2 regions of the Butyricicoccus sp. AM78-15b2TA genome follow, and region 2 is predicted to be linked to the other one. Evidence: a T-box and tRNA genes for the amino acid it is inferred to sense, from the RefSeq annotation. Region 2 holds a T-box; the other holds one or more tRNA genes.
What was found. The T-box of region 2 lies ahead of PGS25_RS08910 (valine--tRNA ligase). A T-box ahead of a tRNA ligase gene usually reads a tRNA of that ligase, here a tRNA-Val.
Positions count from the first base shown of each region.

Region 1: it has a tRNA-Val gene. The T-box ahead of PGS25_RS08910 (valine--tRNA ligase) is inferred to sense a tRNA for this amino acid. The anticodon was not compared.

Region 1 is NZ_JAQEHY010000013.1:18,804-33,681, forward strand. It holds gene rpiA (ribose-5-phosphate isomerase RpiA) at 1-667, opposite strand, end outside; gene folD (bifunctional methylenetetrahydrofolate dehydrogenase/methenyltetrahydrofolate cyclohydrolase FolD) at 1,112-1,966, opposite strand; gene lgt (prolipoprotein diacylglyceryl transferase) at 1,994-2,827, opposite strand; gene yfmH (EF-P 5-aminopentanol modification-associated protein YfmH) at 2,848-4,110, opposite strand; gene yfmF (EF-P 5-aminopentanol modification-associated protein YfmF) at 4,107-5,390, opposite strand; gene PGS25_RS11635 (hypothetical protein) at 5,471-5,737, shown strand; tRNA gene PGS25_RS11640 (tRNA-Val) at 5,848-5,923, opposite strand; tRNA gene PGS25_RS11645 (tRNA-Glu) at 5,927-6,001, opposite strand; tRNA gene PGS25_RS11650 (tRNA-Met) at 6,011-6,087, opposite strand; gene PGS25_RS11655 (transglutaminase domain-containing protein) at 6,209-6,985, opposite strand; gene PGS25_RS11660 (hypothetical protein) at 7,078-7,860, opposite strand; gene PGS25_RS11665 (16S rRNA (uracil(1498)-N(3))-methyltransferase) at 7,886-8,611, opposite strand; gene prmA (50S ribosomal protein L11 methyltransferase) at 8,690-9,652, opposite strand; gene PGS25_RS11675 (hypothetical protein) at 9,993-11,024, opposite strand; gene PGS25_RS11680 (S41 family peptidase) at 11,079-12,563, opposite strand; gene argS (arginine--tRNA ligase) at 12,855-14,552, opposite strand; gene PGS25_RS11690 (DUF1934 domain-containing protein) at 14,592-14,878, opposite strand, start outside.
Region 2 is NZ_JAQEHY010000008.1:1,511-16,388, forward strand. It holds gene PGS25_RS08900 (saccharopine dehydrogenase family protein) at 1-138, shown strand, start outside; gene nspC (carboxynorspermidine decarboxylase) at 140-1,270, shown strand; T-box leader at 2,268-2,479, shown strand; gene PGS25_RS08910 (valine--tRNA ligase) at 2,560-5,181, shown strand; gene PGS25_RS08915 (MerR family transcriptional regulator) at 5,317-6,750, shown strand; gene rfbA (glucose-1-phosphate thymidylyltransferase RfbA) at 6,864-7,721, shown strand; gene PGS25_RS08925 (YjbQ family protein) at 7,735-8,187, shown strand; gene PGS25_RS08930 (CobW family GTP-binding protein) at 8,757-9,917, shown strand; gene PGS25_RS08935 (TIGR03943 family putative permease subunit) at 9,930-10,880, shown strand; gene PGS25_RS08940 (sodium-dependent transporter) at 11,449-12,861, opposite strand; gene PGS25_RS08945 (tryptophanase) at 13,140-14,786, opposite strand.

The DNA of each region.
Region 1 (14,878 bases), on a different contig from region 2:
GATTTTCGATGACCTGAACCTCACCGTTGGAGTGGCCGACGATCATGCGCTTGCACATGTTGAGGAACAGACCATGCTCCAGCACGCCGAGCATACCGGTCAGCTTGGAGTAAACGTCCTGAATGTCAAAGCCTGCGCCGAGGTGCAGATCCGCGATAAAGTTGCCGTTATCGGTAACGAAGGTCTTGCCGTCGCGTACACGCAGAACCGGATTCCAGCCGTAAGCTGCCATGCGCTCCATCGCCTGCTTGGAGCCGTACTGTGCGATCTCAACCGGCAGATGGAAAGCGCCGATCTTATCTACCAGCTTGGACTCGTCCATGATCCAGATAACTTCCTTCGCCATGGATGCAACGACCTTCTCGCGGTACAGCGCACCGCCGCCGCCCTTGATGGCGTTGAACTGCGGGTCGATCTCATCTACGCCGTCGATTGCCAGATCAACGTGATCCAGCTCGTCGATGGTCAGCAGCGGAATGCCCAGTTCACGAGCCTGCGCCTCGGTAGCCTTGGAGGTCGGGATCGCCTGAATCTTCAGGCCGTTCTTTACCATCTCGCCTACTGCATTTACCATGTGGTACGCAGTGGAACCGGTGCCCAGACCAACAACCATGCCGTCCTTTACATACTCTGCCGCCTTATCGCCGGCAAGCTTCTTCATATCCATTGTATTCGTCCTCCCCTGACGTGATAAACCGTATGTTGCGGTTAACTCATTAGCTTTATTATAGAATGAATCCGGACAAAGGTCAATCTTTTCTAATTTACAAAATAAAAACAATCCCGCCGAAATTTGGTGGGATTGCAAAAGCAGTCGATTTCTGTTATACTTGTCGTTAAGAAAGGTGCTGCCGCGCCTGCGGTAGGCGGTTAAGTCTTGCCCCTGTAAAGGGGGTGGTTTTATGGAATATCTCGTAATTCGTGTAGTGATACTTGTACTTATTGAGCGTATTTTAGGACCAAAGAAGAAATAACCGCCTCTCACTCCCAATGATTGCGGTTATTTCTTCCGTTTTCTTTAGGTGCTGACCGTCTACCGGCAGCACCTTTCGTTATCTTTAGTATACCCGCCCGCACCCGGATTGTCAACCCGGATACGGACGTTTTTTATTTACCGGATGCCGTTCTGCAGCTTTGCCGCCTTGAGCGTATTCTTCATCAGCATGGTGATGGTCATCGGACCGGCACCGCCCGGAACCGGCGTCATGTAAGAGGCCTTTTCCATAACCTCCGGTGCCGCATCGCCGCAAACCTTGCCCTCGGCGTTGCGGTTGATGCCAACGTCAATCACCACTGCGCCCTCCTTGACCATATCCGGCGTAATAAAGCCTGCCTTGCCGACAGCGGCTACCAGAATATCCGCACGACGGCACACCTCTGCGAGATCCTGCGTGCGGCTGTGGCAAATGGTAACCGTGCCGTGACGGTGCAGCAGCAGCATGCTCATCGGCTTGCCGACGATATTCGAGCGGCCGACTACGACGCACTCCTTGCCCTTCGGGTCGATCTTGTACTCGTCGAGCAGTTCCATGACACCCGCGGGCGTGCACGGCACGAAATCAAAATTGCCGACCATGATCTTGCCGACATTGACCGGATGGAACGCGTCCACGTCCTTCTTCGGGTCAATGGCGTCGATGACCGCCTGCTCGGAAATATGCTTCGGCACCGGCATCTGGCACAGGATGCCCGAAATTGCCGGACTTTCGTTGAGCTGCGCGATCAGACCAAGCAGCTCCTCCTGTGTGGTCTCCTCGGGAAGCGCGTACTTCTCGCTGTAAAAGCCGCACTGCTCGCAGGCGCGCTCCTTATTGCGGACGTAAATCTCGCTCGCCGGATCGTTGCCGACGATAATAACCGCCAGACCCGGCGTTACGCCCTGCTTTTTCAGCGCCTCGGTCTCTGCCAGAATGCTGCCGCGCACCTTCGCAGACAGTGCCTTGCCGTCCATTCTTACTGCACTCATGTTGTCGTTCTCCTTTATCGTGAAATGTTATTCGCCTTTTTTCTCGTCCGCCTTGTCCTGCTCCGGCGCATAGAACGCCTTTTCAACCTTGATGCGGTTATACTGCCGTACCAGCACAACAATCGCCGCAATGCAGCTTATGCCGGCTAGCAGCTGCGATACGCGCACCGGGCCGAGATACAGGCTGTCCGTCCGCAGGCCCTCGATCCACGCACGGCCCAAACCGTACCACGCTACATACAGCAGCGCCATTTCGCCCTTGAACCTGCGCTTCTTCGAATAGAAATGCAGCACAAGGAAACCGACAAAGTTCCACAGCGACTCATACAGGAAGGTCGGATGCACCGGAGAGGCGCCGTCAATGCTCATGCCCCACGGCAGAGAGGTTGCACCGCCATGTGCCTCACCGTTGACAAAGTTGCCCCATCTTCCGATGCACTGACCGATCAGCAGACCGAACGCCGCCAGATCGCACAGGCTGGCAAACGACAGTTTCCTCATTCTGCTGTACACCGCCAGTACAATCACAACACCGATGACCGCACCGTAAATCGCAATGCCGCCCTTCCAGATGGCGATGATCTCATTCGGATGCTGGCTGTAGTAGCCCCATTCAAACGCCACATAGTAAATGCGGGCGCTGATGATGCCGACCGGCACACAGATGATCAGGCAGTCCATCAGATTGTCCGACGTAACGCCGAACTCCTGCGTCCGCCGATTGACATACAGCGCCGCCAGCACAAAGCCCAGACAGATAATAATGCCATACCAGTAAATATCCTTGCCGAACAGATTGACAGCGACACGGTTGATGTCAAGGTTCAGGCCGAGCGCCGGAAATGAAATTGTGTGTTCCATGATCTTTCTTCTTTCTATCGTTACTTCGGCTCTACCACCGACATGGTCGAGCGGTTCGGCTGTGCCCAGCGGCGGAACATTTCCTGCACATCCTCCGCATGAATGGTGTCAAACAGCCCGGCAAAATCCAGATAATGCTCGCCCGCAAAAACAGACGCGATCTCCTGCCGTGCATATAGATCGGGCACATCCAGCATACGCAAACGCATGCCGTACAGTGCGTTCTTCATGCGGCGGAACAGCTTCGGCTCGATGCCCTCCTGCGCCAGCCGTGCAGTCTCCCGCTCGAGCGCTTCGCGCACAGCCGCAGGATCTCGGCTCTCGCCGCCGAGGATCGCGCATGCGCCATCCGGAATAAGCGAGTAATCCACATCAAAATCGCGTCCGAGCAGCCGCTTTTCGTACAGCTTTGCATACAGCGGAGAGGTATCGCCGCACAGAATACGCACCGCCAGATCACCGATCAGACTGCGGCGCAGGCGGCTTTCGCCTGCCGGAACCGGTACGTCCTTAAAGCCGACCATACACTGCGGCAGCGACACCTGCATTTTGCGCGTCACAACCGGCTGATGGACTTCCGCGCGGCGCTCGCCGTAATGACGCTGACCGATCTCCGGTGCGTCCTGCGGTGAAATCTCCTCTGCCATGCGGCATACCTGCTCAAAGTCCGCTGTGCCGCACACCACGAGCGCCATGTTCTTCGGACTGTAAAACGCACGGTGACAGGTGTACAGCAGCTCCGGTGTAATATGCGAAATGCTCTCCTCGCTGCCCGGAATGGACACGCGCACCGGATGATTGCGGTACAGGCCCTCATACGCGCCGACGAACACCTCCCAATTGGGTGTGTCCTCTACCATGCGGATCTCCTGATTGATAATGCCGCGTTCCTTCTCCACGTTTTCATCCGTGAAGTACGGCGTGAACACGAATTTAAGCAGAATCTCCAGATTCTCCTCAAACCGGTCGGTGCAGGAAAAGTGATACGCCGTCATGGTGTGGCTTGTGAAGGCGTTCGGACTTGCACCGGTGCGGGCGAATTTCTGCAGTGCATTGCCGTCCTCATCCTCGAACATCTTATGCTCAAGGAAGTGCGCAACGCCCGCCGGTGTGTCATACCGCTTGCCCTCAAAGGTGAACGATGCGTCCACCGAACCGAAATCGGTCGCCAGAATGGCGAAGGTCTTGCTGAAGCCCTCCTTGGGCAGATAGCAGATGCGCAGACCGTTTGCCAGCGTGCGGGTCTGCATACTCTCGTGCAGAGCGGAATCATTCTTTGTCATTTTGCCGCTCCCTTCATAAAGAATACCGTGTCAAGCGCTGTGCCCTGTGCCGCGGCAATGACCTGCTCGCGCGTGATGTCGGCCACCTGCTCGATGCGCGCCTCGGGCGATACAAGCGTGCCTGCGGCCGCCTGTCCCATCCAGTAGCGCTCGAGTGTAAGCGGGTCGTCGAGCATAGTGCGCCAGCCGTTGACCAGCGTTTTGCGTGCGCTTTCGAGTTCTGCGTCCGTAATTTCGCCTGCACGGCACAAATCCAACTGGTGCAGGATTTCATCGCGTGCGACCTCGAAATTTCTGTTCTCGATGCCGGAGCCCACGATCATCAGTCCCTTAGATGCTACAAACTGTGCGCTTGCATAGTAGCACAGCGACTTTTTCTCTCGCACGTTGAGGAACAGCTTCGCGCTTGTCGAGCCGCCGTAGATGGTCTGGAACATCCAGTACGCCGCCGGTTCTCCGCCGGTCAGTGATGCACCGCCGGTGCGGAAGCCGAGTGACAGCTTGCCCTGGGTTACCTCGGCATCCTCAACGACCTCACGAACGTCACCAACAGGCCGCGCCTGCACGACCGTGTGCGGCTGATACAGCGTGCCCTCGCGCGGCTGGGCCAGCGGCGTTGCCATGAAGCGCGCTTCCACCTCGTCCGGCATCATCGTACCGCAGTAGAACAGCTCCACCTGCGCCTCACTCAGCGCGCGGCGATAGGCCGCGTACAGCGTTTCCGATGTAATGCGCTCCGCCTGCTCGATCGTACCAAGCGCGGACTTGCCGTAGTCCTCGTTTTCGCACATGATCTCATTCAGCCGGCGCGGCGCCCACGAACGCGGATCATTTTTAAGGGCAGCAATGCGGTCGATCAGGTTGCCGCGCTCTCCCTCTGCATAGGCGGCGCAGAACAGGCCGTCCTGCAGATACGGGTTGTACAGCAGATCGCACAGCAGACCGATCACACCGGCGGTCAGGCCGTCGGCTCCCGGTGCATAAGCCTCATCAATACAGTCGGACAGAAAGCCGATGCACAGGTTCTCGCCCTCCTTGCGCACTGCAGCTTCAATACGCGCACCGTACAGCTCATCGAGCGCGGTGCCGAACGCCTGCATATCGTTCAGCCTGGCCGTGCCGCGGCGCAAAACCTGCGGCAGACACGCGCGCAGCGCGGCATCCTCGCCGCCGAGCGGCAGCACCAGCATCGCACGCAGCACTGCCCGCTTAAACTTCGGTGTGGTCACGCAGGTGAGATTGATTCCCGCACCCAGCGTTTTTCGGGTCACTTGTTGCATAATTTCCCTCGATTCCGGAAAAGTTTGTCTAACGGGTTATATTATACCGTATATGTGGGAGTAACGCAAACGTAGTTTATGTGAAGTTGCGGTGGTTTAACCGCAACGCAGGCTATTCCGGCACCGACCCGCTGGGATGCACGAACCGCGCAGGCGGTTCGCCCTATCCGGGCGGCATTTCTCAGCACCGGCTGAGTGGGGTACTCGAACCGCGCAAGCGTGTTCGTCCCTTTCCGGGCGGAGAGTTTTCCGCTGAACCTCAGCGGGGGATTCGCCGTCTGCGGACGGCGGGAACGTGCCGCGCCCCGCGCTCCGCAGAGCGCAACTCCTCGCTTGATTTCAAGTGAAAAACCTCCCGCCCAGACAGGGCGTATTGCTGACGAAACTCGTGCCCCCGAAAAGCCAGTGGTTTCTAAAGGCAAAAAGAAAAACCACTCACTTTCGTGAGTGGTTTTCGTGGTGGAAGTTAACGGGCTCGAACCGCTGACCCTCTGCTTGTAAGGCAGATGCTCTCCCAGCTGAGCTAAACTTCCAAGTGGTGACCCGTGGGGGAATCGAACCCCCGTTACCGCCGTGAAAGGGCGGTGTCTTGACCGCTTGACCAACGGGCCAAGGGAAAATGGTAGCGGTAATTGGACTTGAACCAATGACCTTCCGGGTATGAACCGGACGCTCTAGCCAACTAAGCTATACCGCCATATCCTTTTCCGTTGTTATCGCCCGCTCGCTGACGACTTGTTTAGTATAGTCCATAATCGAGTAAATGTCAACACCTTTTTTCAAATTTTTTTGAAAAAGTTTTGGAACCGATTTTTCCGCTATTTCCCGCCCTGTTGCAGACTGTCCAGAAGCTGCTCGTAGAACGCCTCATTCCAAGTATGCGTCTGCGCCAGCTCTTCTCCGGTGAGCATAAAATACTGATCGGATACATATTCGCCTCTGTCCGGAATCGGGTCGTCAAACGTGCAGTCGATGTAATATGTTGTGCCGCCCAGCCGCACAGCATTCCAGCCGTGGTTCATTTCCTCGGATGCGACATAGATGACCTGAATGCCTGCCGCCTTGCACAGCATCTCATACGCGCGACCGTAACCGGCACACACAGCCTTATGATCGAGCAGCGCGCCGTCTGCCGCGAAAGCGGGTGCCGAGCCGTCCGGAGCGTCCTCCTCTGCCGTATCCACATCGTACTCACACTGACGGATGAGGGTATCGTGCAGCGCACGCAGCTTCTCCTCGGCCGTCATGGTCTGCGAAACCGAGCCTGCCGCCAGAACCCTGGCGTACTCCCACGCCTGCTCCTGCCGCGCCTGCCGAGAAACCTCAGTGTTCAGCTCAATGGTCTTATTCGGCCGTGTTACCGCGTGCAGCGCGAATGCGTATGGATACTGCGCCTCCAGTGCCCTGTACACCTCGTCCGCGTCCACGTTGTCCTCGCGGAAGGCAACGCCGTTTCCGCCGTTCTCCGCGTCCTGCCGGAGCAGACCTGCCGCCTGATAGACATTATCCACCGGCTTCGCCTGCAGATACGGCAGCCAGAATGCACCGCCGCCAAGCAGAGTCATGGTCAGCAGAAAGCCGAAAAATCGTCTCATACGTCCCCTCCTTCGGGTATGACAAAGCGGGCGGCTGCGCCGCCCGCTGTCTAACCGTCAAAACGCACCGCGCTTCGACAAAAATGCAATTATCACATCAGCTTCACAGTGTAATATACCGCAGTGATGAACAGATATGCCGCTGCCGCACCCAGTGCGATCATGACATGACTTGCCGCAAGTACAACGACTGCCGTCAGCGCTACCATCACGATCGGCGTAATGGTGAGCATCAGGTACGCGTTCTTGCTGAACCGGGTGTCGATCTTGCTGCCGCGGAAGGTGAACTTGCCCTTCTTGCGGCGCAGAGAAGCCGTAACACCGATCTGGATCAGCGCCAGCACCGCGGTACCTGCTACCGCCACGGTGGACATCCACGTATGGTTAGCCGAAACCAGTGCACGGTGAATCACCAGCATCGCCGCAACACCCACACCGGTATCTACTGCAATCAGGAAAAATTCCGGCGCATAAGAATGATACACCAGATAATACACTGCCAAAACCGGCAGAACAACATACATCGCCTTGATCGGCATGGTGCCGTAGTAGTTGATCGCGGTCAGGAATACGATGGCAACGATGCTTGCAATCAGCATATTGCGTCCGCATACGATGCGGCGCACGCTGCTGCGCTTGCCTGCATGCTCCTGTCCCAGCATGATAATGCCGGCTGCTGCGCCGACAATGCCCACGCCGAGCAGCACCCGCGTTACCAGCACGCCGGTCTTCCAAGTGTTGCTGTAGCCCAGCAGACGCTCGAGGATCATCAGCACCAGCACGCCGAGCAGGCACACGCTGAATACCGCGAGTACCTTGTTGGTGGTATACTCTTCCTGAGAAATTGGCTTTTTACCCACATTGTTTTTTGCCAATGTTTAACACTCCCTTTATTTCTTCTCACATGTTGCCACCGGCATAGAGCACGGCCGCAAGCGCCGCAATCGGCGCAGTCTCACACCGCAGGATGCGTGTACCGAGCGAAACGCTCTGCAGTCCCGCGTCCACGGCTGCCTTTGCCTCAGCCGGATCGAAGCCGCCTTCCGGCCCGACCATCAGCGAAACCGTGTCCTTGACACCGCCTGCAAGCGCGTCGTGCAGACCGGTCCGCTTCTCGTTTTCGTAGAAAAACAGTGCCGTTTCACTTTGCGCCGCCTGCACGATCGCCTGAGCGACCGGTACAACGGCTGCCACCTCCGGCAGACGTCCTCTGCCGCACTGCTTTGCTGCCTCGGCAGCGATTTTACGCCAGCGTTCCACCTTCTTTTCGGTCTTATCCGGTCGGGAAACGCAATTCTTGGACAGATACGGCACGATACGGCTGACGCCGAGTTCTACCGCCTTCTGCACGATAAATTCCATTTTGTCGCCCTTAGGCAGCGCCATAAACAGCGTGATAGCCTGCTTCGGCTCGGTATCCGCCGCGTGGCAGCTTACGACCCGGCAGGTCACGGCTTCCTTCTCCACGGCTTCCACCGTGCAGTCAAAATCCATTCCGGCACCGTCACACAGGGTAACACCTTCGCCGACGCGCAGACGCAGAACACGTCCCGCATGATGCGCGTTTTCTCCGGTAAGGGTCAGCACGCCGTCCTGCGGCTGCTGATCGACAAAAAATCGAGGCATAATAATCAAATAACCTTTCCTATTTTAGCAAAAAAACAGCCGTTTGGCAAGTGAACATTCCGTGAATCCTGAAATAAATCACTTTTTCGCAGCAAAAGCGCTCCAGTCATCGCTCTTCTCGTGCGAAAGAATCGTAAATCCGCTCTTTTCCAGCGCCGTGCGCACCTCCTCGGCACGCTCGTTGAGGATGCCGGAGCAGATCAGCGTACCACCCTTGACCAGCTTATCCGCAAACATGGGCGACATGCCGATGATGACATCAGCCACGATGTTCGCCACGATCACGTCGTAGCCGCCGCCGATGTCCTCGGCAAGCTTCGGGTCGCGCAGCGCGTCGCCGCACAGACCCCTGCCGATCTCAACATGGTTCTTTTCCGCATTTTCGTGTGCAGTTTTCAGGCAGTTCTCGTCGATATCGACGATAGTCTGCACATCCGCACCGAGCATAGCCGCCGCAATGGCCAGAATACCCGAGCCGGTGCCCATATCGAGCAGCTTGTCACCCGGCTTTACCGCATCCTCGAGCGCCATCATGCACAGCTGGGTCGTGTCGTGGCTGCCGGTGCCGAAGGACGACGCCGGGTCGATTTCAAGGATACGGCGGCCCTGCGGGTCCTCAACCGTCTCCCACGAGGGCTTGATCATAAAGCCGCGTCCCACCGGGAACGGCTTGAAATACTGCTTCCAGCCCCACTCCCAGTCCTCCTGACGGGTCAGCGCGGTTTCGGTACACAGTCGGCCCCAGGCGTGCTCCTCATCGCGTGCCTTGAGGTTTTCCAGCGCGGCACGGATATCCGCGTACTGCTTTGCACCCTCGTCGCTGTCCGGCAGATAAATCTTCAGACAGGTTTCCTGCGCGCGCTTCTCGCGCACGAGATCCTCGTCTACATAGTCCCAGTATATTTCGGTGTCCTTGAGAAATTCTTCAAAATCCGCCGCATCCTCAAGCACATAGCCTTCTACACCGTTGTCCTCAAGCAGTGCCTCGACCGGACCGATGCCCTCGGTCGTCGTGTAGATCGTAACTTCTCTCCAGTCCATAGGTTCCACCCTGCCTTTCCTATCCAGATAACCGCGCTCCGCGCGGTATTCAATAACAATTTGCTTGCATAATTGCAACTACAAGACCGGTTTTCGTCCAGAAAACCGAGTCTTTGGTCCCGCAGCGCGACCAAGAAGTCGCGCAAGGATAGCGGCCGCCCGCAGGCGACTGCCGCTCTGCGGCAGCATTCAATCCGCGGCGCATTGCGCCGCAACAAAACCCGCGACATGTGCGTGGGTTTTGTTTCCCCGCCCCAGTGCCCCTGGGGCACGTCATTCGGGTATCGAAAGGCGGTTTCTCCGGAACCGTCTTTCGTATATAGGGGACTTTTGAAGTCCCCTATAAGCGGATCATGCCGTATTTCGTCTCAAAGTACGAAATGACCGCGTCTTCCTGCTCCCATGTGCCGTCATACAGCGCAAGTCCCGGAAAAACCCGCAGACCCTGCTCCAGCAGGTCGGCAGATTCCGCGCACAGGCACAGCGGACGCGAGATCATATAGCGGGATTCCTCCAGTGTGACAACATCCTCTTCGGTTTCGAGCAGCAGCTTGAACGCACCCGAATCATCCTCGGCTTCGATGAGATCCTCATCCAGATGCGGACCGCACTCGATCTCATCTGAAATGTCGATGGTCGGAGCGATAAAATGCGCGTGCTTGCCATCCGGCGCACAGATAAAATCATCGTGATCGCGCGGCAGCGTTTTGCACGCCACCTGATTGCCGTGCAGCGCTGCGACGAATGCTTCCGTAATGTCGGGCACAATGACCTCAGTGTTGTACAGTGTGGTTTGAGACAGCCAGTCCGCGTGCATGCACACGCCGAGCGACAGCCGCGCATACGGTGCCGCGATTTCGAGCGCCTGCGTCAGCGATTCGGGATCGTGTGCGCTGATCAGCACAGTCGTAACGCCAATGCGCTGCAGCACACCGATAGCCGCCCGCACATCCGTGCCGTCCGGCAGATGGCCTTCATCGTCCTCCACATTCAGCTCCGCAATTACCGTTCGGCCGCACAGATCGCCCAGAGCCAGCACAGCGGCACGCAGTGCCGGAAACGTCGGCGCGCCATGCAGATAATAGAACGCCGCATCGTCGTGCAGCAGCGGACGAAAGGCATCCTTGCACTGCTCAATATAGTGCATGGTGATCGGGCGTTCGCAGTGCTCCGCATCGGGTTCGGGCGGGCACGCGAGCGCCAGGCCGACCGGCAGCGGTGCCAGTTCTTCAGACCATGCATCACACAATTCGGCATTCGGTGCAAGCGCGCCTGCAAACCGCTCAGGCGCAGTATGATACAGCGGAATTGCCGCCGGATCGTTCAGCAAAAGCTGCGGTTTATGCTCGGATTGACATAAAGGAATATCCAAGGTTGTTCTTCCTCCTAAGAAGATGAAAAATATTCATATTTCAGTTGATAAAGTTTACTTTTTCGTCCAGCTGCCGTCACTCTTAACGATATACTTCTGCGGTTTTGCCGCCGCCAGTCTGCACATTTCAAGTGCGCTCTGCAGCTGATCGTCCACCAGATAGGTCTGGCCGTTCAGCGCAGTAACCGCTTCGTCCAGTGCACTCAGCATCTCCGGAGACGCATACAGCGCCGCAGGCAGATCGTAAGCCGCCCGGAAGGACGCTACCGCGTCCGCTACGTCGCCGTCATACCTGCCGGTTGCTTCGGTGAGCAGCCCCAGCAGCGACAGGCGCTCGGTCATGGCGTAAACCGCGTCCGAGCTGTCGCCAAAACGCAGGGTTGTGCTCGTATCGAGCGGTTTCAGGTCCTTGGTATTGACCGTAACCTTGCGGTTTTCCAGCTGGATATCCGGCGTCAGGCCGACGCCTTCCCAGCAGCCCTGCTTGGGCAGCTCGAGTTCCAGCGTGGTGATGACCAGCTTGTCGCCGTTTACCAGATCAATGTGGAACTGACCCTGTCCCTTGCCGTAGGTCTTGCTGCCGATGAGTGTCGCCGAGCCGGTGTCCTGCAGGCTGCCTGCCAGCAGCTCCGCCGCGGAAGCCGTGCCGCCGTCCACCAGAACGACAATCTTGCCCAGCGGCAGCGCATTGCCGGTCGAATAGGTCTGCTCCAGGCCGCCCATATCGTCGCGGTAGCGGACGCCGGCAAGCTCTGCATCCTTGACCGGTGTCATAGCATTCGCCATTTTGAGCGCCGCGTCGATCAGGCCGCCGCCGTTGCCGCGCAGGTCGAGAATGACCGCACGGGTGTTCTTGGACGGCAGGCTGTCCCAAATCTCCGAAAACGCCGACCAGTCGTTCTGCGAGCCGATGGCGCTGACCTTGATGTACTCCACACCGTCCGCCATCGTCTTGTTGGAAACGTACACGCGGTTGACCTGACGGCGCTCACAGGTAACGGTAATGTCCCGTCCGTAGCGGCGCACGGTCAGCTTGACCGACGTGCCTTCCTCGCCGCGCAGCTTAGACGCTACATCGGCATTTTTCAGCTTGGTTGCGTCCTCACCGTTGATTTTCACGATAAGATCGCCAATCTGCAGACCGGCTTCCTCCGCCGCTGAATAGCGCATGACCTCAGCGATCTGTACGCCGTTTTCTGTCTCCTGCAGGCCGACACCGATGCCGACAAAGCCCTCAAGCGTCGAAAATCCCTGCGAATACTCCTCGCTCGACAGATACATGGAATGCGTATCGAGCAGCGAGAGAATGTCGTTGAGCACGTCATACATCTCATCCGGATGCTTTTCCAGATATTTATTGATATAGTTCTGCAGAACGTACGGATCATGTTCTGCCTTGAGGCCGAAAGCATCAATGAGCGCCCAAACGCCGTCAAACCACGTTTCGCTCTGTCCGTCCTGCGTGATCGCACCGGCGGAGGCGGTCATCATTGCCGCCGTCATCGCCAGTGCCGCTATTCTTTTCGCTAATTTTTTCATGTGGTTCTCCTCCGCGCTCAGCGCGGCAAAAAATCCGTTTTGCTTGCAAAACGTAACCGCATGGCAGGTTTTTTACCGAAAAACCGAGCCATTGGTCCCGTCCGCAGACGGCCGCCGTTACACGGCGGCTTTCAATCAGCGGCGCATGCGCCGCAACAAAACCCGCGACATGTGCGTGGGTTTTGTTACCCCGACCCAGCGCTCTTGGAGCGCGTCATTCGGGTATCGAAGTATGGTTTCTCCAGAACCATACTTCGTATATAGGGGACTTTTGAAGTCCCCTATACGTTGTCACATCGACTCCGGTGCGTCTACGCCGATGAGTTTCAGCACGTTCTCAATGGTCTGCTTTGCTGCCAGGCACAGGGTCAGACGCGCATCACGGACAGTCGGCTCGGCATCCTTGATGCGGCAGGCATTGTAGAAATGATGGAACTGCTGCGCCAGTGCAACGGCGTATTTGTTGAGGCGCGACGGATCGCGGCTGACAGCGGACTGCACGATCTCCTCGGGCAGCAGAGCAACCTGCTTGATGAGCTGACGCTCATCTGCGCCGGTCAGCACGTACAGGTCGGTCTTGCCGGTATCCGGCAGCGCAATGCCGCTCTCCTGTGCGTTCCTGAGCACGGAGCAGATACGCGCGTGCGCGTACTGCACATAGTACAGCGGGTTGTCGGAATCCTGCTTGATAGCAAGGTCAAGGTCGAACTCCATCTGGGTCTCCGCCGCGCGGGAATTGAAGAAGAAACGCGCTGCATCTACCGGAATCTCGTCGAGCAGGTCGGTCAGGGTCAGGCTCTTGCCGGTACGCTTGGACATGCGGACAACCTCGCCGCCCTGCATCATGCGGACAAGCTGCATGAGCACGATCTCCAGACGGTGCGAGCCGTCCAGTCCGAGTGCATCCAGAGCGCACTGCAGACGCTTTACATGACCGTGATGGTCAGCGCCCCAGATGTTGATAACACGGTCGAATCCGCGCTTTTCAAACTTATTGCGATGGTAGGCAATATCCGCCGCAAAGTAGGTATAAAAACCGTTTGCACGGCGCAGAACGTCGTCCTTGTCGCAGCCGAAGTCGGTCGAACGGAGCCACAGTGCGCCGTCCTCGGTCTCGTAGGTTGCGCCCTTGGCGGTCAGCATATCAATGGTCTCCTTAACGTAACCGCTCTCGTGCAGAGTGGACTCGCGGAACCATACGTCGTAGTTGATCTTGTAACGCTTGAGGTCGCGCTCCATGCGGGCAATGTTGGTCGGCAGGCCGTAACCCTCGATAACGGCGAAGCGCTCCTCCGGGGTCTTTTCGAGCAGGCTGTCACCGTACTGCTCTACCAGATCATGCGCCAGCGCCTTAATGTCGTCGCCCTGATACCAGGAAGCGTCAAACTCGATGGCGTCCTCGCCGCGGATCTCCTGGATATAGCGGCCCTCAACAGAGTGCGCGAACTTGTCTACCTGATTGCCTGCATCGTTGATGTAGAACTCACGGGTAACGTCGTTGCCGGACCAGTCCAGAACCGAGGACAGGCAGTCGCCCAGAACACCGCCGCGCGCGTTGCCCATGTGCATCGGGCCGGTCGGGTTGGCGGAAACGAACTCTACCATGACCTTTTCCGGCTTTTTGCTCTCGGTACGGCCGTAATTCTCGCCCATGGCGAATACGCCGCGGACAGCCTGCTCGTACCAGCCCTGATTCAGCGTGAAATTCATAAAGCCGGGGCCTGCAATGGTCACGGTGTCAAAGCAGCTGCCCTCGAGGTCGAGGTTGGCTACGATGCTCTCCGCGATCTTGCGCGGCGCCATGTGCAGCGGCTTTGCACACTGCATGGCAAAGGTGGATGCCCAGTCGCCGTTGGAAGAATCCTTCGGGGTCTCTACTGCAACCGGAGGAATGGTGCCCTCAGGCAGCTCGCCTGCGGCTACAGCCTTGCGGTACGCCGCTTCTACAACGCGGGTTGCTTCGGCGCGTGCGATTTCGTATGCGTTCATGTGTACACTCCTATATCTAAATCTCTTATTTTTACTTTATTAAACGACCTGAATGTTCGGTTTGGTCGATACCGTCATCTCAAAGTGGTGTTCTCCCATGAGAGAGTTGTCCACCTCGACCGTATAGTCGATGATAAGGTGTCCGCCGTTCTCGCCGATGGTGTTGTGCACCCGCGAGGTATGGGTGGCGATAGCCATTTCGCTGCCGACCGGCGTCTGATACAGACCGACATGGCGCTCGTCCTCAGCGAACAGCATGTGCGAGGGAAACGTACCCGTGCGGATGAGGGCAACCGTTTTGCCGTCCAGCTTGACGGTGGTCTTGG
Region 2 (14,878 bases):
GCGATGCTGCTGACCGGCAAGTGGAACAAGCCGGGCGTGTACACGGTGGAGGAGTTTGATCCCGATCCGTACATGGAGGCGCTGAACAAGTGGGGTCTGCCGTGGCAGATTAACGACAAGCCGGTGCTGGTGGACTGATATGAAATTTACTGAGCTTCCTACGCCCTGCTACCTGCTCGATGAAAACCGTCTGGTGCAGAATCTGGCCGTCCTGCGGGACGTTGCCAGACGCACCGGCGCGAAGATCCTGCTAGCGCAGAAGGCGTTCTCGATGTTTTCCGTGTACCCGCTGATTCGGGAGTATCTGGCGGGCACAACGGCCTCCGGTCTGTACGAGGCACGGCTCGGTCATGAGGAATTCGGCGGCGAGACCCATGTCTACGCGCCGGCCTACGCGGAGGGCGAGTTCCGCGAGATTCTGGAGTACGCCGACCACATTGTGTTCAACTCGTTCACGCAGTGGAAGGCCTACGGCAGCCTTGCCCGCGCGGCAGGGAAGAGCTGCGGCCTGCGGCTCAATCCGGAGTGCTCCACGCAGCCGAGCGACCACGCGATGTACGACCCGTGCGGTCCGGATTCGCGCCTCGGCATTACGATAGAGAATTTTCAGCCGGAGCTGCTCGACGGCATTGAGGGCTTCCATTTCCACACGCTCTGCGAGCAGAATTCGGACGATCTGGTGCGGACTGTCGCTGCATTTGAGCAGAATTTCGGTCAGTATATGGACGGCCTGAAATGGATCAACCTCGGCGGCGGCCACCATATCACCCGCGCGGATTACGATGTGGAAACACTGGTGCACTGCATTGATTATCTGCAGAAAAAGTACAAGGTGCAGGTTTATCTGGAGCCGGGCGAGGCCGTTGTGCTGAATGCGGGCTATCTGGTCGCCACCGTGCTTGAGGTGATGCACAACCATAAGGACATTGCGATTCTGGATACCTCGGCGGCGTGCCACATGCCGGACGTGCTCGAGGTGCCGTACCGTCCGCCGGTGTACCGCGGCGGCGAGCCGGGGAAAAAGGCGTTCACCTATCTGCTGACCGGCCGCTCCTGCCTCGCAGGCGATGTCATCGGCGAGTATTCGTTCGATGTGGCGCTCGGCGCCGGTGAGCAGGTCGTGTTCGAGGACATGGCGCTCTACACCATGGTCAAGACCAATACGTTTAACGGTATGCCGCTGCCGCTCATCGCGGTAAGACGCGCCGACGGCACGGATGAGGTCGTGCGGATGTTTGGGTATGAGGAGTTCAAGCGGAGACTTTCGTAAGTTCCTGCCGGGCGGGAGCCTGTTTCTCTGCACCGGCTGAGCGGGGCGCGCGAACTGCGTGAGCGTGTTCGCCCTTAACGGGCGGGGAGGGGTTCGTTGAACCTCAGCAGGGAGTGCGCCTACCCGGCGGGGGCACAAGAGGGTAGACACCTACGGTTTCCACCCTCTTGTGAATCACCCCTTTCCCTTGGAGGGTCTGGCGCAGATTGCCGACATGTGACCGCTGCGAAATAGGGGAACGGCAGTCGGGTTACCGAAGCGTGTCTTTCTCCGCCTTTTCGCAGTTCACAGACAACGTACTGCTACACATACGGTTTACTCTACGCAGGCGCGGCATAACCGTGCCGCGCAACTCTTTAACACGTTATACCGCATGGCACCTACGAATTAAGCGTTTGGTACAATTTATCTTCGCAGGCCCTGTCTATTATAACGTGCTGACGACTTGCGCGACACTGTTATGTCGCGCCTGCTTAGATGAAATCACATGTGTAGCAGTAATGTATCTGACACTGCGAATATGTTGAGAAAGACACGGAAGAAAAAATCCTCTGTCGTTCCCCTTTTCGAAGCGGTCACATATAGGAAATCTGCGCCAGATTAGGAAGCAAGGGAAAGGTAGGAGTTCAAAGAGGAAGGGAAACCGTAGGTGTCCCTTCCTTTTTGCCCCCGCGGCGGGCGCCGCAACGTCCCCGCCGTCCGCAGACGGCGAATCCCCTCACTGAGGTTCAGCGAAAAACCTGCCGCCCGGATAGGGCGAACACGCTCACGCAGTTCGTGTGCCCCAGTCAGCCGGTGCTGAAAAACCTGCCGCCCGGAAAGGGCGAACCCGCCTGCGGCAGTTCGTGTGCCCCAGTCAGCCGGTGCTGAAAAAAACTGCCGCCCGTTAGGGGCGAACCGCCCACGCGGTTCGCGTGCCCCAGAGGGTCGGTGCCGGAAAACAAGGGATATCCCTTGACAAACCCGGATTTAACAGCTATAATATTAAAGTTAATACACAAATGCAGTGAAAAAGAGGAGTATTTTTCCTTTGCGCGTTTAGAGAGGGTGCGGTCGGTGCAAGCACCTCGGCGGGGAAGAAGAAGGTCGCTTTGGAGCAGAACAGCCGAATGTTCGTTAAGCTGTTCCGTCTAACCCGCGTTACGGGGCAACGAGTGCGCGTCTTTACGCGAATTCAGGTGGTACCACGGAGCATACTTCGTCCTGTTGTCGGGATGAGTATGCTCTTTTTTGTTTACACAGAGGTATCCCGCATGTATATCGTAAATCAAATTGAAGGAGATAGATCAATGAGCGAACTGCCTAAGACCTACGACCCGAAATCGGTCGAGGACAAGCTGTACAAGTTCTGGGTCGATTCCGGCTTCTTCCACGCCGAGGTCAATCCGGACAAGAAACCGTACACCATCGTTATTCCGCCTCCGAATGTTACCGGCCAGCTGCACATGGGCCATGCATTCGACGAGACCCTGCAGGATATCCTCATCCGCACCAAGCGCATGCAGGGCTACGAGGCACTGTGGATGCCGGGCACCGACCACGCCGGTATCGCAACCCAGATCAAGGTAGAGGAGAACCTCCGCAAGGAGGAGGGTCTGACCCGTTACGACCTCGGCCGCGAGGAGTTCCTTAAGCGCGTCTGGGCGTGGAAGGACAAGTTCGGCAGCCGCATTATCAGCCAGCTCAAAAAGCTCGGCACCTCCTGCGACTGGGACCGCGAGCGCTTCACCATGGACGAGGGCTGCTCCAAGGCGGTCCGCGAGGTATTCGTAAACCTGTACAACAAGGGCCTGATCTACAAGGGCCACCGCATCATCAACTGGTGCCCGCACTGCGCGACTGCGCTGTCCGACGCCGAGGTTGAGTACGAAACCCAGCCGGGCAAGCTGTGGCACATCCGCTATCCGCTCGCGGACGGCTCGGGTGAGCTGGTGGTTGCGACCACCCGTCCGGAGACCTTCATGGGCGATACCGGCGTTGCTGTCAACCCGAACGACGAGCGCTACAAGCACCTCATCGGCAAGACCTGCATCCTCCCGATCATGAACCGCGAGATTCCGATTTTCGGTGACGAGTACGTTGATATGGAGTTCGGCACCGGCTGTGTTAAGGTTACGCCGTGCCACGACCCGAACGACTTCGAGATGGGCCAGCGCCACAACCTCGAGCAGATCCTCGTGTTCAACGAGGACGCGACCGTCAACGCAAACGGCGGCAAGTACGAGGGCATGGACCGCTACGAGTGCCGCAAGGCGGTTGTAAAGGACCTCGAGGAAGGCGGCTGGCTCGTCAAGATCGAGGACCACGAGCACAACGTAGGCACCTGCTACCGCTGCGGTACGACCGTTGAGCCGATGACCTCGGCACAGTGGTTCGTCAAGATGGCGCCGCTCGCCAAGCCCGCTATGGACGTAGTAAACGAGGGCAAGACCAAGTTTGTGCCCGACCGTTTCTCCAAGACCTACCTGCGCTGGATGGAAAACGTACACGATTGGTGTATCTCCCGTCAGCTGTGGTGGGGTCACCGCATTCCGGCGTTCTACTGTGAGGACTGCGGCGAAATGACCGTCTCCAAGACCGACGTATGCACCTGCCCGAAGTGCGGCGGCACGCATATCCATCAGGAGGAGGACGTACTGGATACCTGGTTCTCGTCCGCTCTGTGGCCGTTCTCCACGCTCGGCTGGCCGGACAAGACCAAGGAGCTTGACTATTTCTACCCGACCTCTACGCTCGTTACCGGCTACGACATTATCTTCTTCTGGGTTGCCCGCATGATCTTCTCCGGTGTGGAGCACATGGGCGAAACCCCGTTCGAGACGGTTTATATCCACGGTCTGGTGCGCGATGCACAGGGCCGCAAGATGTCCAAGTCGCTCGGCAACGGCATCGACCCGCTCGAGGTCATCGACCAGTACGGCGCGGATGCGTTGCGCTTTACCCTCGCAACCGGCAACAGCCCCGGAAACGATATGCGTTTCTCGGATGAGCGCGTGCAGGCGTCCCGCAACTTCTGCAACAAGATTTGGAACGCATCCCGCTTTATCCAGATGAACCTGACCATCGACAAGGATAAGGCAGTCCAGCTGCCCGCAGACCTTACCATCGAGGACAAGTGGATTCTCAGCAAGTTCAACACACTGGTTGCCGATGTTACCCGCAACATCGACCAGTACGAGCTGGGTCTGGCGGCTGCCAAGCTGAACGACTTCATCTGGGAGAACTTCTGCGACTGGTATATCGAGATTGCAAAGACCCGTCTGCAGACCGGCGACGAGAACGTACAGAAGGTGCTCTGCTATGTGCTGAGCGGCGCGATGCAGCTGCTGCACCCGTTCATGCCGTTCATCACCGAGACCATCTGGCAGGCGCTGCCGCATGAAGGCCCGTCCGTTATGGTATCCGCATGGCCGGAATACAAGGACGAGCTGCACTTTGCCGCGGAGGAGGCACAGATGGAGAGCCTGATGGACGCTGTCCGCGCCATCCGCAACCGCCGTGCCGAGATGAACGTACCGCCCTCCAAGAAGGCCAAGGTGCTCATCCTGACCGAGAAGAAGGATACGTTCTCCGCAGGCGCAGGCTTCTTCCCCAAGCTGGCATACGCTTCCGAGATTGAACTCATCGACGCCGTTCCGGCGGACGCTGCCAAGATGGCATCGGTTGTCACCGGCGACGCACAGATCTATATGCCGATGGGCGACCTCATCGACTTCGAGGCCGAGCGCGCACGCCTCGGCAAGGAGAAGAGCAAGGTCGAGGCGGATATCGACTTCGTTATGAAGAAGCTGAACAATCCGAAGTTTGTCGATAAGGCACCCGAGAAGGTTGTTGCAGCCGAGCGCGAAAAGGCCGAAAAGCTGCGCGAGCACCTCGCAAAGCTGGAAGAGTCGATTGCAGCGCTGAATTAAGCTGCATTAAGCTGAACTAAACATAAAAAGAGTGGAGTTTCTCCACTCTTTTTTCTTAACATTTTCCCCGAAAACACTTGACTGTAAACCCACTTTATCCCTTATAATGTAATCAATAGAAGGGAAGGTGATCGTATGAACATAGCGGAAGCAGAGCGCAGGACGGGATTATCCCGGGCGAACATCCGGTTTTACGAGAAGGAAGGCTTACTCAAGCCGACACGCGGCGAGAACGGCTACCGCGACTACACCGAGGACAATGTACAGACACTGCGGAAGATCATGCTGCTGCGGCGGCTGCGCCTGAGCGTGCCCGACATCCGCGCCATCGAGAGCGGCGAGAAAGCGCTGCCCGAGGCGGCGGCAGGCCAGCTCGACGTATTGCAGGGGGACATCCGCGAGAGCGAACTGGCGTATGCGATGTGCCGCGCCATCTGCGAGGACAGAGCGGAGTGGAACGGGCTGGATGTAGACCGGTACCAGTCCATCGTGCTGCCCGCAGACGACCCGCGCGAGAAAGACCGCATTCCGCCGGTCGGCTGTCCGTGGCGGCGCTTCTTTGCCCGCAATGTGGATGCCGGACTGTATGGGCTGCTGTGGTCGATGCTGGCACAGTGGGTGTTCCGCATCAATCCGGAGAATTTTATCCAGCTCACGGCGAGTCTGGCGTGGATGCTCGCGTGCGGGTATGTCAGCTGGCTGCTGACGTTCGTGTTCGAGCCGGTGCTGCTGCATTACTGGGGCACAACGCCCGGCAAGTGGATCTTCGGGCTGTCCGTCCGCGATGAGGACGGAGAAAAGCTGTCCATCCGCACCGCATATGCCCGTTTGTGGGGCGTGTTCGGCTACGGCAACTGCTATGCGCTGCCGGTCTTCGACTGGTACTACAAGTACAAGTGCTACCGCGCGTGCAAAGAAGAGGAGCTGCCGTGGGATTTGGAGAACGGGTGCAGCATCGTTGTCCGCGAGCGGGAGGTGCGCTGGTATCGCGTGGCGCTGTACCTGCTGGTGCTCGTGCTGCGAGCAGCCGCAGGTTACGGCATTGACCTGTACGCCAAGCTGCCGCCCAATCGCGGCGAGCTGACCCTTGCGGAGTATGTGGAGAACTGCAACGACTGCCTGCATTATAATCAAGGGATGGCAGCGTATGTCCGGCCGGACGGCAGCTGGAATAGCGACGTGGGAATGGGCGGCAGGTATTTCTTCTCGCTGGGCGATTCTGTATCCGATGTGACGGTCGAAACCGATGCGGACGGCTATGTGCAGTCTGTGACGGTGGTTTCGGATTCGCAGAACGGCTCGTGCGGCTATCAGGAGCGCATGACGGTGTATTACGCCTTTGCGGCCGCGTATGCCAAATGGAGCTGGCTGTATGCCGCCCACATGAGGGATGACATCATTGACGACGGCTGGGAATATGATGCACCGGATACGAAAAACGTCAAGGAGGCGCATCTCGACGGGCTGGATTTCCGGTACGAGTATGAATTCAGCGGCGCATCGCGCGATAACGCCGTGGACGGAAAGCCGATGCCGTATCATTCGGTGCTGACGATTGAGAAAGAGTGAGGAGTGGAGAGCGAAGTGCTCTCCACTCTCTGCTTTATTAGAAAATTGCTTTCTTATTTGCCCAAAGTGTGCTATACTAATCTCACAAAACCATATAGATAGAGGAATAGCCAATGAAAGGAATCATTCTTGCCGCCGGTAAGGGCTCGCGCCTGTACCCGATGACACGTCCGGTATGCAAACCGCTGCTGCCGGTATACGATAAACCGATGATCTACTATCCGCTGGCTGCGCTCCTGCAGGCCGGTATCCGCGATATTCTCATCATCATCCCGCCCGGAGAGGAAGGCCCGTTCTACCGTCTGCTCGGTTCCGGCGGCCGCTTCGGCGTCAACATCACCTACGAGGTGCAGGAGGTTGCACGCGGCATCGCGGACGCGCTGCTCATCGGCTCGCAGTTCATCGGGGATGACTCGGTTTGCCTTGTTCTGGGCGATAATATCTTCTATTCCCCCAATTTCCAGAGCTATCTGGACCGTGCCGTGCAGATGAAATCCGGCGCCTGCGTGTTCGGCTACTATGTCGATGACCCGCGTGCGTTCGGCGTTGTGGAGTTTGATGGTCAGGGCCGTGCTATTTCCATCGAGGAGAAGCCGCGCTATCCGAAGTCTAACTATATCATTCCGGGTCTGTATTTCTACGATAACTCGGTTATGGAGATTGCCCGCGGACTCAAGCCCTCGGCAAGAGGCGAGCTGGAGATTACGGATGTCAATATCGAGTACATGAAACGCGGTCAGCTGCACGTTGAAAAGCTCGAGCGGGATTTCGTCTGGCTGGATGCCGGTACCGCCGAGAATCTGCTCGAATCTGCACAGGTTGTCCGCCGCGTGCAGGATGAGAGCGGCCGCTACATCGCCTGTCTGGAGGAGATTGCGTACGCGCGCGGCTATATCAGCCGTCAGACGCTGCTCCGTCACGCCGCCGACCTCAGCAAAACGCTGTACGGCCGCTACTTAGAGTGCCTCTAAAGGAGAATCGCAAATGCCTGTTTATACCGAAACCAAAACCTACAAAACCAAGGCCCACATGGGCATGATCGACGTTACCGATGACTTCCGCGCAGCGGTGCAGAACGCCTGCCGCAAGACCGGCATGAAGTCCGGCACGATTACCGGCTTTACCACCGGCGGCGTTGCCGGTCTGACCACGCTCGAGTTTGAGCCGGGTATGGTCTACCATGACCTCAAGGCGGCGATGGACGTCTTTTCGCCCTACCGCGATGAGACCGGTGCGGTCATTCATTACCACCACCACGATACCTGGCACGATGATAACGGCTCGTCGCACATCAAGGCGGCGCTGCTCAGCCCGTTTATCGTTATCCCGTTCGTGAATGGCGAGATCACCATCGGCCCGTGGCAGAATCTGACCCTTGTGGAGTGCGATACCCGCAACCGCGTGCGGGATATTGTCTTTCAGGTGATGGGAGAATAAATCAAATTGAGAATGGAAAGTGGAGAACGGAAATGAGTTCCGTTCTCCATTTTTTGTGCAAAAAAATAAAAAAACGCCTGTAAAGGCGGTTGATTGACAGATTTCTGCAGGATATGCTATACTATAAGCGGATGTTGTTCCATTAGCGGTCAGATCTTCTTTCTTTCCTCAGTTCGAGGAGGAAAGGAGGTGGCGCGGATGCAGAAAAAGGCAGTACAGCTGTTGGTATGTGCAGTGATTTTGCTGTACATTTTCTGTATAAAAGCACGATGACCGCTCGGATTAGGGCCCGAACGGTCATCTTAGTTTAACTATGATACGGAAAGGTCTGGTTGCTTAGCAACATCCCTTGGGTATATTATACCCGCAGAACCTCGGTCTTGTCAAGCGACAGGGCCGGGGTTTTGTTGCGTCGCGGCTCTCAAACACGCCGCGCAGCCGGAAAGATTAGCGTCCGCTAACCAAATAGCTTTTCTTTTTTCGATAAATGTGGTATAATATAAGCGTTCGGAAAATTTAAGTACGGTTTGGGAATCCCTGTGCCGTGCATAGAAATGGAGCGACAAAGCATGACTAAAATTGATATTATTTCCGGTTTTCTGGGTGCCGGCAAGACGACTCTCATCAAGCGTCTGCTGGCCGATGCGCTCAAGGGTGAGCAGGTTGTTCTGATCGAGAACGAGTTCGGTGAGATCGGCATTGACGGCGGCTTCCTCAAGGATGCCGGCATTGTTGTAAACGAGATGAACGCAGGCTGCATCTGCTGCTCGCTGGTTGGCGACTTCGGCAAGGCGCTGCACGATGTTGTGGACCGGTACCATCCGGACCGCATCCTGATCGAGCCGTCCGGCGTCGGCAAACTGAGCGATGTTATCGCTGCGGTACAGAACGCGCACCTCGATGTACAGCTGAACAGCTTCGTCACGGTTGTTGACGCGCTCAAGGCCAAGATGTACCTCAAGAACTTCGGTGAGTTTTTCGAGAATCAGGTGGCGCATGCCGGTGCCATCCTGCTGTCCCGCACGGCTGAGTGCCCGGAGAAGCGCCTCGACGAGACCGTTGCCATGCTGCGCGGCTTGAATGAGCACGCCCGCATCGTTACCACCCCGTGGAAGGATTTGACCGGCGAGCAGCTGCTCTCCACCATGGAAGGCAGCCGCGACCTCGTTGCGGAGGTTCTCGAGGAGATCGCGCACGAGCCGCACCACGAGCATCATCATCACCACCATGACCACGAGCATGATGAGCACGAACATGAGCATGAGCATGACCACGAGCATGACCACGAGGAGCACGAGCATCATCACGAGCACGACGAGCACTGCACCTGCGGCTGCCACGATCACGACCATGAGCATGAGCATCACCACGATCATGACCACGAGCACCATCATCACGACCACGACGGTCACTGCTGCTGCGGTCACGACCACGATCACGATGCTGACGAGGTATTCACCTCCTGGGGCAAGGAAACGACCCGCAAGTACACCGAGGACGAGCTTAACGCGGCACTTACCGCGCTCGGTGATGTTACGCTCGGCACCGTACTGCGTGCAAAGGGCATCGTTCCGTGTGCAGACGGCGGCGAGTGGCTGCACTTTGACTACGTTCCGGGCGCACCCGAAATTCGCCGCGGCACTGCCGATTACACCGGCCGCCTGTGCGTCATCGGCTCCGAACTGGATGAGGAGCGTATCGCTGCTCTGTTCGGCGTAAACGAAAAGTGAGGTAACCAGATCATGGCTAACGAACCCATTCCGGTATACGTCTTTACCGGCTTTTTGGAGAGCGGCAAGACCAAGTTCATTCAGGATATTCTCGCGGACCCGAACTTTACCGAGAACGAGCGCACGGTGCTGCTGCTGTGCGAGGAGGGCATCGAGGAGTACGACGAGAAGTGGCTGCTGCACTACGGCACCGCGCTTGTGCCCATCGAGTCCGAGGACCGTCTGACGCCGAATATCCTCAAGCGCGTGGAGCAGAAATACCAGCCGGACCGCATTCTTGTTGAGTACAACGGCATGTGGAAGCTGGAAAAGCTGATGCAGGCGTTTCCTGCCCGCTGGGAGCTGTACCAGATTGTCACGACGGTCGATGCGACCACGTTTGAGCTGTATTCCAACAACATCGGCCCGATGATGTTCGAGCATATCACCACCGCTGACCTTGTTGTGTTCAACCGCTGCACGGACGAGCTGAAGGATATGCTGTACAAGAAGAACATCAAGGCGATGAACCCGCGTGCGGCAATCTATCTGGATGACGTGAACGGCAATTCCGAGGACTACGCCCGCAATATGCCGCTGCCGTTTGACGTGGATGCGGATATCATCGACATCCAGCCGGAGGACTACGGTCTCTGGTACATCGACGCCACCAGCGATCCGATGAAGTATGACGGCAAGACCGTCCGCTTTCTTGCCCAGGCCTACGTCGGCAAGGATGTGCCCGCCGGCAGCTTCGTGCCCGGCCGTTTCGGCATGGTCTGCTGCGCGGATGACGTCACCTTCCTCGGCTTCCTCTGCCGCTATCCCGACCGCGATCAGCTGCATAACCGCGACTGGGTCAAGGTAACGGCGTCCATCACCGTCGAGGAGCTGCCGCAGTACCGCGGTCCCGGTCCGGTGCTGCATGCCATCACGGTAGAACCCGCCGAAAAGGCGAAGGAAGATATCGTGTACTTTAACTGAATCTTCTCCATACAACGTAAAAAGAGACGAGCCTGCCTGGTTCGTCTCTTTTTCTGCTATAACAACAAAAACCGCCTGAAAGGACGGTTTATTGACAATATTCTGTCGTATATGCTATACTGTAAGCAGATGTTGTTCCGATAGCGGTCAGACCTTCTTTCTTTCCTCGGTTTGGGGAGGAAAGGAGGTGTCGCAAATGCAGAAGAAATTGCTTCGGCTTTTCGTATGTGCAGTAATCCTGCTGTACATTTTCTGTATAAAAGCGCACTGACCGCTCGATTAGGCCTCGAACGGTCAGTGACTAAAAATCCTGATTGAATAAGGTCTGACTGCCTGAACAGCATCCCTTGGGTATATTATACCCGAGCAGCCCCGGTTTTGTCAAGTGCGGCAAAGCCGGGGTTTTGCTTTGCATGCAGCGATTACTGCCTGCGGATTGCTAATTTCTAATTAGAAAAGCATGTCCCCCGCCACACAGCAGTGACGGGGGACAAAGACAAAAGGGGGGATACAGACGATTCATAAACCCATGAACGTCTAACGAAAGTCCAGTGGTTAGCTTGAGGGATTAGCCAATGCCACCGTACATAATGCCGAGGATCAGTGCAGCAATTGCACAGATAACGTATACCCACTTACCAAGCGGGAAGAACCAGCTGCCGATGGGCTTCTTAGCGCCTTCGTTAACAGCAGCAAGTGCCTTTTTCTTGCCGAGTACCCAGAAGAACATGATGCCGGCCAGAGCAGCGCCGAGCGGGCAGATGTAAATGGAAACAACGTCCATCCACTGAGAGGTCCACGGCTGGATTGCGATGGAAACGACCAGACCGATTACACCGATGGTGCCAACGGCTGCTGCGCGCTTGAACTTGAACTGCTCCTGCAGGAAGGCGATCGGTGCCTCGTACAGGTTTACGATGGAGGATACGCCTGCGAACAGTACGCAGATGTAGAAGATCGCGCCGATGATACGGCCGGCAGGCATTGCGTTGAATACGTTTACGAGGTAAACGAACATCAGGCCGGGGCCGCCCTTTACGTCGTTGATGCCTTCGCCCAGAACAACTGCCATTGCCGGAATGATAACGATTGCTGCCAGCAGAGCTGCGATGGTATCAAATACTGCAACGTTGCGTGCGGAGGACGGGATATCCTCGCTCTTGGACAGGTAGGAACCGTAGATTACAGAACCGTTGCCTGCAACGGACAGGGAGAAGAACGCCTGACCGAATGCAAATACCCACAGGTCGGGCTTAGCCAGACCGGCCGGATTCAGGGTCAGAATGTACTTATAGCCTGCGGATGCGCCGGGCAGAGTGCCGATGTAGATTGCCAGTACGAGGAACAGACCGAACAGAACAGGCATCATGACCTTGTTTGCCTTCTCAATGCCGCCTGCAACGCCCATTACCATGATGGCGAGGGAAACGACCAGTGCAACGATCTGCCATACGCCGTTGCCGATGCCGAAGAAGCCGGCCGACGCCATTGCCTTGAGGGCTTCGGGAAGCGTTTCTGCCTCCGGTGCGGTCATGCCGAAGGTGCCGCCGATTGCGCCCATATCCGTGCCGAGATTGAACAGGCTGCCGGAGAGGGACATGAAGGTGTACTTGAAGATCCAGCCGAGAACGACCGTGTAGCCGATTGCCAGCATCAATGCACCGATGATCGGGATTGCGCCGATCGCCTTACCGGATTTATCACTGCCGGTGCGCTCCTTGGTACACATGCCGAACGCACCAACCGGACCTGCAGCTGCACGGCGGCCGAGAGCGAACTCCTCGATAACGCCGGTACTGCCGATCAAAATTACAAAGATAAAATAGGGAAGCAGGAAGGTCATGCCGCCGTACTTCTGCACCATGATCGGGAAACGCCAGATGTTGCCCATACCAACCGCAGAACCGATACATGCCAGAATGAATCCCCACTTACTCTGGAAACCATCTCTCTGTTCTAAGTTTTTAGGCTCTTTACTCATTATCTTACACCCCTTTAATGTGTAAATGGATAGAAAAAGGGCGTTCTCTTTGACGCAGAAACTGTTTAGTTTTCTGGCAAAAAGAACGCCTTTGTTCTTTGCTTTCCTGTGCACTTTCCACGCGGCACAGGTTACGCCCTGATTATCAAGTTATAAAAAGGTCAGGAGAAATTCCTGTTATGCAATGCCGCAGCGCCTTTGCTGCAGCATTGGCGGAAATACCGCACAATTTATGCAATTATGCGGTATCGCCTTTGACGAAAGGATGGAACAGGGGATTATTTCTCTTCGTTAGCGTACGGCTCCAGGAATGCATGGAAGTGACGCATCGGCAGATTGTGACCCCAAACAATACGCATGTTCGGAATGTTCTCACGATCCTCGTACAGAGCCTTAACAGCTGCGATAACGTAGTCGAGGTGCTCCTTGGTCAGACGGCTGCGGTCGATTGCGAAGCGAACTACGTTACATACTTCAGCCTGCTGCTCCGGGGTCTTCAGGTCATACTCCATGGAGTAGTCGCCCAGCTCGGATACACGGATGCCGTAGCGGCGGATCAGCTCAAGGCTGAAGCCCTCACCAGCGAAGGTGTCGTGGCCGCGCTTGCCGTCGAAGAACTCATCCATGTTGATGTATACAGCGTGGCCGCCTGCCGGCAGTACAACGCCCTTAACGCCAGCGTCGTAGAAGCCTTCTGCCAGGTAGTTACACTGAGCAACACGCTCGTTCATGTAGTTAAAGTCGCAGGACTCGTACAGGCCAACTGCCAGAGCCATGATGTCACGGCCGGACATGCCGCCGTAGGAATCGTTGCCGTAGCAGGAGATCTGCTTAACCTTCAGCAGAACGCCAACGTCGGTCTTAACGGTGCCGTCTTCGTTGAAGTCGGAGAAGTTCTTCCAGAACAGGCCCTTATCGCGGAATGCCAGCATGCCGCCCATGTTAGCGTGGCCGTCCTTCTTAGCGGACATGGTGAATGCATCGCAGTAAGAGAACATCTCGGTAGCGATCTCAGCGATGGACTTGTCAGCGTAGCCTTCCTCATTCATCTTGATGAAGTAAGCGTTCTCAGCCCAGCGAGCGGTATCAAATACCAGCGGGATGTTGTACTTATGCGCAACGCGGTTGATTTCCTTCAGGTTGCCCATGGAAACGGCCTGGCCGCAAACCGGGTTGTTGGTGATGCAGGTGAAGATCAGCGGAACGTTCTCCGGACCAACAGAGGTGATCAGCTGCTCGAGCTTCTCGATATCCATGTTGCCCTTGAACGGGTTCTTCTCGTAACGGCCGCCTTCCGGTACTTCCCACAGCAGGGTCTTGTTGTACAGGTTACGCGGAATGGAACCCATCTGCTTGATGTTGCCTTCGGTGGTGTCGAAGTGACCATTCGACGGAATGGTGAACTTCTTGCCCGGGTGACGCTTAGCAAGGATGTTGCGAACGATTTCCATCAGAACGGACTCAGCTGCACGGCCCTGCTGGATGATAAATGCGTTCGGGCGCTCCATCTGAGCTGCGCCGCCATTGAACAGGCCGCCTTCGTACTCGCACAGATAAACTTCGTCCATCATCTTCTCAACGTCGCGGCAATCGGTGCGAACGAGGTCGATGATCTTCTTCCAGTTCTTCTCGCCGCCGCGCTCGAAGATGTCGCGGAAGGTGTCGAGCAGAACGTAATAACCGGTGTTGCGGCCGTAAGCCTCGTCGCCGAGGAACAGGCTTGCCCACTGATGATTGGTCATTGCAGTGGTACCGGAGTCGGACAGCATATCAACGGTCAGCATGCCGGACGGGAATGCGAACTCGTTGTAATGAGTAGCCTGAAGAGCGCGCTCACGCTGCTCAACGGTTACTTCCGGAAGATCACGGACTGCGTAAGTAAAATGATGCGGTGCGGGTACGTTCAGCGGATACTGCTTGCTCATAATAAAATTACCTCCATTTTTTTGGCGTTGTTGCCGTTTGTGTTTTGGAGGTACCCCGGTCGTCAAAGCCGGTTTTCCGGTTCCGGCTTTGC